3 regions of the Cupriavidus sp. CER-90 genome follow, and region 2 is predicted to be linked to each of the others. Evidence: predicted binding sites of a transcription regulator. Region 2 holds the regulator's gene; each other region holds the start of a gene.
What was found. The regulator sigma-54, encoded in region 2, starts transcription at its own class of promoters, with help from an activator protein. The targets are predictions, from matches to a motif close to TGGCANGNAANCTGCTTT.

Region 1 (4,120 bases), on a different contig from region 2:
CCAGCGTGTTGGTGTTCGGTGCGCAATCCAGGTCGGCCAGGCCGTTGACCATGGCGGGAACACGATTCTGGGGCGTCAGCGGCAGCCAGCGCACCTTCAGGTCTTTCAATCCCAGCTTCTGTTTGGCCGCCTCGGCCACGCGCAGGCACAGGTCCACCGCATAGCCGGCGGGCTGGCCCTTGTCGTCGGCGAACGAGAACGGCAGGGCCGATTCGCGGTAGCCGAGCGTGATCGTGCCGGTATCTCGGATCTTGTCGAGCACGGGGCTCGGGCTCTGTGCGTGGACGGCCGGCACGACGGCGGCGGCCAGGGCAACACCAGCGATCAGGCGGCGGAGGGCGGGGAAAGCGACGGACTGGAACATGTTCGGGGGTAAGGCAGGGGGCACGGAAAGACGCAAGGGTATACCCCCAGGGATCGGGCACGAAGAATTTGTTTCTTATTAGCTAATGCCCGAGAGTAGTGCAATGAAAGTTGCCTTTTCGCCACGTCGTAACCCGATTTACAAGCGTTACGGGGCCGGTTACCTGCCCATCGACGGACGAATGCACCGATGCGGGTACAATTCGGCCCACTTTGTACCCCCGCAAATAACAAATGAGCCCCCGTCCTTCCCGTCTGGCGTGTGTAGACGCTCTGAAGGCGGTCAGCTCGCAGCTGATCGTATTGCACCACCTGGCGTTCTACGGACCGATGTCCGATGCTGCCCAGGCCCTGGCGCCCGGCCTGATCGGCTGGCTGGCCGACTACGCGCGCATTGCCGTGCAGGTTTTCCTTGTCATCAGCGGCTTCCTGGCCGCGCGCAGCCTGGCCCCAGGCGGCCGTCTGACCGTGGCGAGCCCTCTGCAGACCATCTGGCGCCGCTACCAGAAGCTGGTGGTGCCGTTTGCCGCGGCCATCCTGGTGGCGATTGCCGGTGCCGCCATCGCGCGCACCTGGTTGCAGCACGATTCCATTCCGGCCGCGCCGCACCTGGCGCAATTCGTGGCGCATGTGCTGCTGCTGCACAACATCCTCGATGTGGACGCGTTGTCCGCCGGGGTCTGGTATATCGCCATCGACCTGCAACTGTTCGCGCTGATGGTGCTGGCGCTGTGGCTGGCACGCGCCGTGGCCCGCAATGGACTGCCGCTGGGCGTGCCGATGGTGGGCGTGCTGGCGATGGCCTCGCTGTTCTGGTTCAACCGTGATGCCGCGTGGGACATCTGGGCCCTCTATTTCTTTGGCGCTTACGGCATGGGATCGCTGGCCTACTGGGCGTCGAACCCCGGCCGCTCGGTCATGCCGCTGCTGGCGCTGGCCGCGATGGGAATGGCCGCGCTGGCGGTGGACTTCCGCCTGCGGATCGCGGTGGCGCTGGCCACGGCGCTGCTGCTGGCCGTCTCGCGTCGCGGCGGCTGGCTGGAAAGCTGGCCGGCCGGGCGCCTGACCGCGTATTTCGGCCGCATTTCGTATTCGGTATTCCTGGTGCACTTTCCGGTCTGCCTGGTGGTCAATGCGGTGGTCACCCACCTGGTGCCGGGCCGGCCCGTGCTCAACGCGCTGGGCATGGGGCTGGCGTGGGTCGCCAGTAACGTCGCCGGCGCGCTGTTCCACCGTTATGTGGAGGCCGCCAGCCCGGTGCGTGCGCTGGTGAACTGGCTGACGGCCGATCTGCCCCAGTGGGGACGCGGGCGCCTGGGTCATCGGGCGGAAGGCTGATCCTCCCGCCATGCCAACGCCAGAACGGCACGTTCGACCGAACGTGCCGTTTTTGTTGGTGCCGACGCCCGATTCGAGGTCGCGCCGGAATCCGGTGCGCGCTGCACCGGGATGTACCGCTCGCGCCCCCCGGGGCGTCGCACCCGGGCACGCCGCCGGTGCGTACGGGATGCCACCGACGGTAACAACCCCAGTTGGGTGTTGGCACGAACGTTGCCTACTATGAACACATAAACCTGACCATCTGGTCAGGATTCGTGTTCCGGTTTCATACCGGGGAGGCGACCATGTCCGACCATATCGTCCTGACCTCGCATGCGCGGCGCGACAAGCCGGCCGAGCCGATCCACTGGGGCGCGCCCACGGCGGCCGGGCGGGGGCCGGTGATCGCCAGCCTGACCGATCCGGCCCAGCGCAACGTGATCGGCACGCACGCCGGGGCCTATGCGATCTACCGGGCGCTGGCCGTGGCCTCGGGCAGCCTGCAGCGCGCGCATCGCCCCGACCTGACGGACACCGCGCCGGCCGAGCCGATCGGCCCCCATGCGCAGTGGGGCGACCCCGACAAGATCGTATCGCTCGATCCGTGGGGCCATCTGGTATCGACGGTCTTCGCCGACCGCATCGCCGCCGGGTTCGATATCCGGCCCACCATCGCCATCACGCGCGCCCATATCAACATGCCGGAATTGCTGGCCGCCATCACGGCGGGCCGCCTGGCCCCGGATGGCGACATCCTGTATCCCAACGGCGATGTGCGCGTCACCAAGGCCGCCATCGATCCGGTCTGGTACCTGCCCGGCATCGCGCGCCGGTTCGATATCAAGGAAAGCATCCTGCGCCGCAGCCTGTTCGAGCAGACCGGCGGCATGTTCCCGGAACTGGTCACGCGGCCGGACCTGAAGGTCTTCCTGCCGCCTATCGGCGGCATGACGCTCTATTTCTTTGGCGATATCAGCAAGCTGGGCCAGGCCGATACCAAGGTGGCCTGCCGCGTCCACGACGAATGCAATGGCTCGGACGTATTCGGATCGGACATCTGCACGTGCCGGCCCTACCTGGCGCATGGCATCGAGGTGTGTATCGAGATGGCCCAGCAGGGCGGGGTCGGGCTGGTGGTCTATAACCGGAAGGAAGGCCGCGCGCTGGGCGAGGTGACCAAGTTCCTGGTCTACAACGCCCGCAAGCGCCAGGTAGGCGGCGACCGCGCCGAAACCTATTTCGCGCGCACCGAGTGCGTGGCCGGCGTGCAGGACATGCGCTTCCAGGAACTGATGCCGGATGTCTTTCACTGGCTCGGGATCCGGCGGATCGACCGCTGGGCCTCGATGAGCAACATGAAGCATGGCGCGCTGACGGCGCAGGGGATCGAGGTGGTGGAGCAGGTGCCCATCCCCGAGGCGCTGATCCCGGCCGATGCGCGCGTGGAAATCGATGCGAAGGTGGCGGCGGGTTACTTCACCAGCTACACGCCGCCGGATGCCAACGAACTCGCCCTGGCAAAGGGCAGGGGGTTGAACGAATGAACGAGTATTCCGCAGGAGGTACGACCGGACACGAACCCGGCACGGGCAGCGGCTGGCACAGCCCGGTGCCGCCCGATCATCCCGCTTCCGCACTGCTGAGCGGCGAAGCGGTGCGCACGCATTGCGCGGTCGTGACCGAATTCGTCGCATCCGGCGAGTCTGAACTGTTTACCTGGCACCCGGACCGCATCCACGCGATTGCGGACTACGTGGCCGCCACCATCCGCCGGCGCTACCCGGATCTGCAGGTGCCCTACCACAGCCGCTGGCGCCATTTCGAGAGTGGCGGGCCGGGGCAGGAATCGATCAACCGCTGGCAGATCCTGTGCGAGCGCGCCGGCATGTCGGGCGCCGACCATTGTGCCGAGCGGGCGCGCATCGGCATCGACCTGGTGATCCCGAGCGTGCTGCTCGATGCCGGCGCGGGCCCCGACTGGCGCTATCGCGACCCGGCCAGCGACATGATGCTGACGCGCTCCGAAGGGCTCGGCGTGGCCAGCTTCGACCTGTTCGCCCGGGGCGGCTTCTCGGCCGAATCGGGCGACCCGCTGCGTGCCGATGCCGAGCGGCTGGCCCGTATCGACGCCTCGACCATCGCCACGGCCTTCCAGGTGGCGCAGCACAACCCGCTGGTGGGCCTGGAAGGGCGTGCCGGCCTGCTGCGGCGGCTGGGCGAGGTCATGCAGGCCACCCCGGCAGTCTTCGGCACGCCGGCGCGGCTGGGCAACCTGTTCGACTACCTGGCCGCGCATGCGAAGGACAACCGCATCGAGGCCGGCTTTGTGCTGCGCACGCTGCTGGTGGCGCTGGGCCCGGTCTGGCCGGGACGCGTGCAGATCGATGGCGTGTCGCTCGGTGACTGCTGGCGCCATCCGGCCGCGCCGGGGGGGCTG
Region 2 (4,120 bases):
GCCTTAACGCCTTACCTCCAGCCAGTCCTGATGAACGATTCCGCCACGCTCACCGCCTCTGCCACGTCCTCCGCATCCGCCGTCCGCACCGACAGCAGCACGCTGGTCGTGCGTCACCTGAAGAAACGCTACGGCACGCGCACGGTGGTCAAGGACGTATCGCTCGATGTGAAAAGCGGCGAGGTGGTGGGGCTGCTGGGCCCCAACGGCGCCGGCAAGACCACGTCGTTCTACATGATCGTGGGGCTGGTGGCGCTGGACGAAGGCGACATCGTGCTCGACGACGAGCACATCAGCGGACTGGCCATTCACGAACGCGCCCGCATGGGCCTTTCGTACCTGCCGCAGGAAGCGTCGGTATTCCGCAAGCTCAACGTGGAAGAGAACATCCGCGCGGTGCTGGAACTGCAGGTGGAAAACGGCAAGCCGCTGCCCAAGGCCGAGATCGAACGCCGCCTGGATTCGCTGCTCGACGACCTGCAGATCGCGCATCTGCGCAACAACCCGGCGCTGTCGCTGTCGGGCGGCGAGCGCCGCCGCGTGGAAATCGCGCGCGCGCTGGCGTCGTCGCCGCGCTTCATCCTGCTCGACGAACCGTTCGCCGGCGTGGACCCGATCGCCGTGGGCGAAATCCAGCGCATCGTGAGCTTCCTGAAGGCGCGCAATATCGGCGTGCTGATCACCGACCATAACGTGCGCGAAACGCTGGGTATCTGCGACCACGCGTACATCATCAGCGAAGGCACCGTGCTGGCCGCCGGCCAGCCCGAGGAAATCATCGCCAACGAGTCGGTACGCCGCGTCTACCTGGGCGAAAACTTCCGCATGTAAGGCCCGGCCGCCTCCGCGGCCACACTGCCGACAGGCTTTCGGCAGGTCATCGGCAGGTCATTTTTACCGCACTTGCCCACGGCGATTTCAAAGCCGTTGCCGATCAGGAAGCCGAAGCGATAGGTTGTAGCAAATTCCGTTCCAACAACGGAAAGATGCGCATAGAATAGGTCGCATGAAACCTTCGCTTCAGCTCCGCCTCTCCCAACATCTGGCCCTGACGCCGCAACTGCAGCAGTCCATCCGGCTGCTTCAGCTTTCCACGCTCGAACTGCAACAGGAGGTGGAACAGGCGCTGACGGAAAACCCGCTGCTGGAACGCGAGAACGACTGGATCGAAAGCCCGCTGCGCGTGGCGGCTGACGGCTCCGTCAACCTGCAAAGCGCCCCGGCGCCGGCCCCGTCCGAACCGCAGGCCAACGGCGACGACCGCGGCGAACATGCGTCCGGCGGCGAGGAAGAAGGCTTCAGCGATTCCGGTGGCGAGGACTATGGCAACGACTGGAGCCTCGACGACTTCGCGCGCCGTCCGCAGAACGACGAAGACGAAAAGACGCCGATGCAGTTGCGCGATGCGGACCCCACGCTGCGCGAATACCTGATGGAACAGCTGACGCCGCTCAAGATTTCGGCGCGCGACAAGGGCCTGGCCATCTTCCTGATCGAATCGCTCGACGACGACGGGTACCTGAGTGCGTCACTCGAGGAAATCTGCACCGAACTGCCCGAAGAACTGGAATTCGAGGTGGAAGAAGTGCAGGCGATGCTGACGCTGCTGCAGAGCTTCGATCCGCCCGGCGTCGGCGCCCGCAATGCCGCCGAATGCCTGAGCCTGCAATTGAAACGGCTCCAGCATCCGCAGCGCGAACTGGCCCTGTCCATCGTCAATCATCATCTTGAATTGCTGGCGGTCAGGGATTACACGCGCCTCAAGAAAGCGCTGCAGGTGGACGAAATTGCACTAAAGGCGGCGCACGACCTGATCCGTTCGCTGGCACCGTACCCAGGGCATGCGTACAGCCGCCCCGACGCCGATTTCGTGGTGCCGGACGTGTTCGTGCGCAAGAGCGGCAGCGGCTGGATTGCCCAGCTGAATCCGGATGTGATGCCGCGCCTGCGCATCAACGACATGTACGCGCAGATCTTGCGCGGTGCAAAAGGCGAAGCGGGGGCTGCGGGACTGCAGCAAAAGCTGCAGGAAGCGCGGTGGCTTATCAAGAACATCCAGCAAAGATTCGACACGATCCTGCGGGTGGCGCAGGCAATTGTGGAGCGTCAGAAGAACTTTTTTTCGCACGGCGAAATAGCGATGCGGCCCTTGGTTTTGCGGGAAATTGCCGATACACTCGGTTTACATGAGTCGACCATTTCCCGGGTGACCACGAACAAATACATGGCCACGCCAATGGGTACTTTCGAGTTGAAGTACTTCTTTGGTAGCCACGTCTCCACGGAGACGGGCGGCGCGGCCTCTTCCACGGCGATCCGCGCGCTGATCAAGCAACTGATAGGAGCCGAAGAACCCAGGAATCCTCTTTCCGACAGCCGCATCGCCGAATTGCTGGGCGAACAGGGCTTTGTGGTCGCACGCCGTACGGTGGCCAAATATCGCGAAGCACTGAAGATCCCCGCAGTCAATCTCCGCAAGTCTTTGTAGCCGAGCCGCAACCGCCTGCCTGGTGCGGCTCTTTCAGAAGGAGAAGCGCTATGAACTTCAAGATCAGTGGACACCACCTCGACATCACGCCGCCGCTGCGTGAGTATGTGGAAACGAAACTGGAGCGAATTGTCAGGCATTTCGATCAGGTCATTGGCGTGAGCGTGCTGCTATCTGTCGACAACCACAAGGAAAAGGACAAGCGTCAGTACGCGGAAATCAATCTGCATCTCAAGGGCAAGGACATCTTCGTCGAAGCGCACCATGAAGACCTGTACGCCGCGATCGACTGTCTGGTCGACAAGCTCGACCGGCAGGTGATCCGCTACAAGGACCGCGTGCAGGGTCATGACCGGGAAGCGGTCAAGTACCAGATGGCTGAAGCCCAGCTACAGCAACAATAGGCTGGCAAATCCTTAACTGCCCCTCGAGGCGGACGTCAGCGTCCCCGAAGAGGACTGACAGGAAGAGAGCAAAGCCGCGCATCTGCGCGGCTTTTTTGATGGGCGCGCGCCCGCGTCGGACTGAAATCCTCCGTTACCTTCGCACCACGGCCGAAACCATTTGATTTGCCGGGGGTGTTCGCATCTTGCGCGGCTCGGTGTATGCTGCGCCATACAAGAACGACAGGCAGAACGGTCCCGGTGACCCGGACGGCAGGCCGCGTGACGGAAGATCATGCGGGCGCCGGCGGCAATATCCGGGTGGGCAATCCGGCCGGCCAATCCGCGGCACCACCCGCGGCGCCGGCGCTGCAGTGCACAAGCGCGCTGTGGCCCTGCTCTATAATGAGCCGGACGTTCCAATGCGGGCGTCCACCAAGCACTCGATATCCTGAATTGCCCCATCCGGCGGGACGGCATTTGTGCGCCGTATCGCCAACCTGACTTCTCGTGCATCGCCCATGAATCGTTTGGCCAAATTGCTGCCACCCGGCAACATCCATCTCGACGTCACCGTCACCAGCAAGAAGCGGGTCTTCGAGCAAGCCGGGCTCCTGTTCGAGAACAACCATGGTGTGGCCCGCGCCACCGTCACGGACAACCTTTTCGCCCGCGAATCGCTGGGTTCGACCGGCCTGGGTGCCGGCGTCGCCATCCCGCACGGCCGTATCAAGGGCCTGAAGCAGCCGCTGGCCGGCTTCATGCGCCTGGCCGAGCCGATTCCGTTCGAATCGCCCGACGGCAAGCCGGTCTCTCTGCTGATTTTCCTGCTGGTGCCCGAACAGGCCACCCAGCAGCACCTCGAAATTCTCTCGGAAATCGCACAATTGCTGTCCGACCGCGAGATGCGCGAAGGCCTGGCCACGCTGCCCACGCCCGAAGCCGTCCACCAGTTGCTGACCGAATGGCATCCGTGACGATCCGCAGGCCGGCCTGGCTGGCCGCCTGAAGCCATACCGCCCCCCTCGTAGAAAGCACCCCGCATGGAACTCACCGGCGTCACCTCGCAGTCGATCTTCGACGACAACGCAGCCGACATCAAACTGTCGTGGGTCGCCGGTCTGGAAGGTGCCGACCGGGCCTTTGACGTCGAATTCGCTCGCGAAGCCACTTCCGCCGCCGATCTGGTGGGCCACCTGAACCTGATCCACCCGAACCGGATTCAGGTGCTGGGCAAGCCCGAAATCCA
Region 3 (4,120 bases), on a different contig from region 2:
GCATCCTGCTGATGCCGCACTACCTGACCGAAGCCAGCGAAGACGGCATCGCCAACCATATCGAAGAGGTTTGCAAGGCGACCCGGTGCGGCGTGATCGTCTATAACCGCGCCAATTCGCGCATCGGCGCCGACCTGCTGGCCAAGGTCGTGGACAAGTGCCCGAACCTGATCGGTTTCAAGGACGGCGTGGGTGACATCGAAGCCATGGTGCGCGTGCGCCGCAAGCTGGGCGACCGCCTGGCCTACCTGGGTGGCCTGCCCACCGCCGAAGTCTATGCCGCTGCCTACAAGGCGCTGGGCGTGCCGGTGTACTCGTCGGCCGTGTTCAACTTCATCCCGAAGACCGCGATGGACTTCTACCGTGCCGTGGCCGCCGACGACCACGCCACGATCGGCCGCCTGATCGACGACTTCTTCCTGCCGTATCTGGACATCCGCAACCGCAAGCATGGCTACGCCGTGTCGATCGTGAAGGCCGGCGCCAAGCTGGTTGGCCACGACGCCGGCCCGGTGCGCGCGCCGCTGACCGACCTGACCGAGGAAGAAGTGGCCAAGCTGGACGCCCTGATCAAGAAGCTGGGTCCGCAATAAGCCATACCGTATCGAGTTGAAGCATTGAGAGCCGACACAAGTCGGCTCTTTTTTTTGGAGCCGCCGCCGGCGCCAGCGGTGAGCTCGGGCAGCCCCCTGGCAACCCACCGGTACGCCAATCGTCCGCGATCCCGGCATCCGTATTCACCCTGATTCCGCCCCCATTGCGAACAAATCGCGCGATCATTGCGCCATTGACCGATGACGGAGCCCGATATGGCAGCGCAGTCAGACGACACGGCAACCGAGCCGCTGGTGCTGCATGACAGCCGCGATGGCGTGGTGACGCTGCGGCTGAACCGGCCGCTGCAGTTCAACGCGCTCTCGGAAGCCATGCTGGCCGCGCTGCACGGCGCCCTCCAGGGCATCGCCATCGATGACAGCGTGCGTTGCGTGATCCTGGCGGCCCAGGGCAAGGCGTTCTGCGCGGGCCACGATCTACGGGAAATGCGCGGCCAGCCCGCGCTTTCGTACTACCAGGGCCTGTTCGCCCGGTGCAGCGTCGTGATGCAGGCCATCCAGGCGCTGCCGGTGCCTGTCATTGCGCGCGTCCATGGCATTGCCACCGCCGCCGGCTGCCAGCTGGTCGCCAGTTGCGATCTGGCGATTGCATCCATGCAGGCGCAGTTTGCCGTGTCCGGCATCAACGTCGGGCTCTTTTGCTCCACGCCGTCGGTGGCGCTGTCGCGCAACGTGGCAACGAAACGGGCCTTCGACCTGCTGGTGACCGGGCGCTTCATCGACGCCCAGACAGCGGCCGATTGGGGCCTGATCAACGAAGCCGTGGCCGACGATGACCTCGATGCCGCCGTCGCACGCAAGGTCGCCCAGATCTGCGCGAAAAGCCCGACGGCCATCCGCTATGGCAAGGCCATGTTCTACAGGCAGCAGCCGATGCCCCTGGCCGACGCCTACGCCTTCGCTGGCGACGTGATGGCGCGCAACATGATGGAAGAGGATGCCGGCGAAGGGATCGACGCGTTCCTGCAGAAGCGCGATCCGCGCTGGACCCAGCGATAGCCATCGCCAAGCCCCCTCCACGCCTGGCGTTCGCCGACATCGCCTTCCCGGATCAACGGAACCCGGCGCAGCCGTCTTGCACCATCGCCGCCCCGGGGCCCGCCTTCGCACGCACCACAACCGCCCTGCCGTGCGCCAGTAAGGTGAAAAATACCCAGATTTCGTTCGATTTGCGCTGGCCCAAAACCTGCGATGGTGATGATTGAAGAGTAGAAGCGTTCAACCGCCCGTTTCCTGACGCCCCCATTGGCGCAGGCGGGCGGCAGGAAATTGCTCTTGATGTCCGCGCCGCTGCGGAACTCGAGAGCCAGAGACTGCCTGCATCCCAGGTATTCCAGGTATCCCGCTTTCCCGGTCGGCCGGACCCGTTCAACTTTTCCTGAACCCGGAACGACATGACCAGGACAACCACCCTCCCCCTGCATGAACTGGCGCGCGAGTCGCGCATGGGCGCCCACGGCACCGAGACCGATGCGCGGGACATCCGCCGCATCGACCTGTCGGATTTTGACCAACGCAAAGCCGAGATTGCCGACCAGCTCTGGCAGGCTGCCGTCGAAATTGGCTTCTTCCAGCTGGAAAACCACGGCATCGACCTGACAGCCGTGCGCGAAGCGTTTGCCATGACCGAACAGTTCTTCGCGCTGCCTGAGGCAATCAAGGGCCAGTACCCGCTGCAGAAGGCCAACAACGCCGGCTGGGAAACCCGCGCCCAGGTGCGCCCGTCCACCGGCACGCCCGATCAGAAGGAGTCGTACCAGATCACGCGCCCGCATATGGCCGCGCTGTGGCCCACCGACGCCGAGCTGCCCGGTTTCCAGGCCACCATGCTTGCGTTCGAGCGGCAATGCTGGGACGTCGGCATGAAGGTACTGTCCTGCTTTGCCGACAGGCTCGGCTTTGACGCCGATTTCTTCAGGCGCGCGCACGACCCCGTAGCGCCCGACTATCAGAGCACGCTGCGCCTGCTCCACTACTACGCGATTCCGCCTGAGGCGCAGGACAAACTCGACCTCTGGCGCGCCGGCGCGCACACCGATTTCGACTGCCTGACGCTGCTGTTCCAGCGCCAGGGACAAGGCGGTTTGCAGGTTTGCCCCGGCAAGGAGATGGAAGCCCAGGCATGGACGCCGATTCCGCCGGACGAGGACGTGATCACCTGCAACATCGGCGACATGCTGATGCGCTGGAGCGACGACCGCCTGCCGTCGAACTTTCACCGCGTACGCAATCCGCTGCCGGGCGAATACATGGGCCCGCGCTACAGCCTGGCGTTCTTTTGCCAGGCCAACCGCAATGCCGTGATCGAGGGGCCGGCGAAGCAGTATCCGGCGATCACCGCCGGCGATTTCCTGCGCCAGCGCGTGGCGGCGAACTTCAAGGCGTACTGACGCCCGGGCGCCGGCCGGGCGCCCACAAACCAAAAGACCCCGTGCTCTTGCGAGACACGGGGTCTTAAGCCGTCCGGCGCCTGCACGGGGCAGGCATCGGGCAGGCGACTACCAAAGTGGGTCGGCGATCAGGCCGCAGCGTCCTTCAGCTTCTTCAGCGGACGGACCTTGACCTTGACGCTGGCCGGCTTGGCCGGGAACCAACGCTCTTCACCCGTGAACGGGTCCTTGCCGAAACGCTTCTTCTTGGCCGGCACTTGCTGCGCGGTCACCTTCAGCAGGCCCGGCAGCGTGAATTCGCCAGCGCCCTTCTTGTTCAGCGCGCTGACGATGGTGTTTTCGAGGTGAGCCAGCACCGTCTTCACAGCCTTGGCTTCGAGCTGGGTTTGTGCCACCAGGTGAGCGACCAGGCTCGACTTGTTGAAGGTGTCCTTCAGCGGCTTCACGGTCGGCGCAGCGGCGGGAGCAGCCTTCTTGGCCGGTGCGGCCTTCTTTGCGGCAGCCTTCACGGGTGCCTTGGTTGCTGCGGCCTTCTTGGCAGCAGGCTTGGTTGCAGTCTTCGCGGTCGGTTTCGCTTTGGTCGCCATATCGATATACGAGAGTTGAAGATTGATGTCCCGGCCATTTGCCATCCATCGCAGCGTAGCACCTGTCATCGCTCGCGAATCGTGCTGGCCGGCACGCACTGAATCATAGCGGAAACAGCCAGAAGTAAAGGGGTTTTCTCACATGCGACAGGTCAAACCAAGTGAAAACCCCGGGTTTTGTCGCTGGTTTGCGTCAGCAGATGCGCTGCGGAGCGGTACGTCCCCCCACTTTCGCACGTGACAGACGCCGCGAACGCGCAAAAGTTTCCGCAAATCAGTGGGCGTGCGCGGCCATCGCATCGCGCGTTTCGCGCGCCAGCCCCATGGCAAAGGCGGCTTCGGCCACCAGAAACAGCGGCCCCACCAGCAAGCCGACGAGGTCGTCGACAAAGGCCGGCTTGCGACCCTCGAAGTAGTGACCGACGAACTGGATGACCCACCCTGCCACGAACAGGCCGATCCCCGTGGTCAGCCATGCCACGGTGGAAAGCGCGGCAATCCATGCCCCCGCCCACACGAATAGCGCCAG

Region 1: a site for sigma-54 is predicted at 1,904-1,921, ahead of AC24R4_RS01165 (GTP cyclohydrolase II). Genes of this name have one in related genera too.
Region 3: a site for sigma-54 is predicted at 1,790-1,807, ahead of AC24R4_RS02255 (isopenicillin N synthase family dioxygenase). Genes of this name have one in related genera too.

Annotation. Positions count from the first base shown of each region.
Region 1 covers NZ_JBYGYM010000001.1:264,335-268,454, forward strand. The annotation lists gene AC24R4_RS01155 (amino acid ABC transporter substrate-binding protein) at 1-364, opposite strand, end outside; gene AC24R4_RS01160 (acyltransferase family protein) at 598-1,701, shown strand; gene AC24R4_RS01165 (GTP cyclohydrolase II) at 1,989-3,227, shown strand; gene AC24R4_RS01170 (URC4/urg3 family protein) at 3,224-4,120, shown strand, end outside.
Region 2 covers NZ_JBYGYM010000002.1:968,443-972,562, forward strand. The annotation lists gene lptA (lipopolysaccharide transport periplasmic protein LptA) at 1-7, shown strand, start outside; gene lptB (LPS export ABC transporter ATP-binding protein) at 31-831, shown strand; gene AC24R4_RS14950 (RNA polymerase factor sigma-54) at 1,007-2,488, shown strand; gene hpf (ribosome hibernation-promoting factor, HPF/YfiA family) at 2,539-2,892, shown strand; gene ptsN (PTS IIA-like nitrogen regulatory protein PtsN) at 3,393-3,848, shown strand; gene hprK (HPr(Ser) kinase/phosphatase) at 3,915-4,120, shown strand, end outside.
Region 3 covers NZ_JBYGYM010000001.1:504,747-508,866, forward strand. The annotation lists gene kdgD (5-dehydro-4-deoxyglucarate dehydratase) at 1-593, shown strand, start outside; gene AC24R4_RS02250 (enoyl-CoA hydratase) at 810-1,613, shown strand; gene AC24R4_RS02255 (isopenicillin N synthase family dioxygenase) at 2,009-3,004, shown strand; gene AC24R4_RS02260 (HU family DNA-binding protein) at 3,133-3,591, opposite strand; gene AC24R4_RS02265 (Mpo1 family 2-hydroxy fatty acid dioxygenase) at 3,866-4,120, opposite strand, start outside.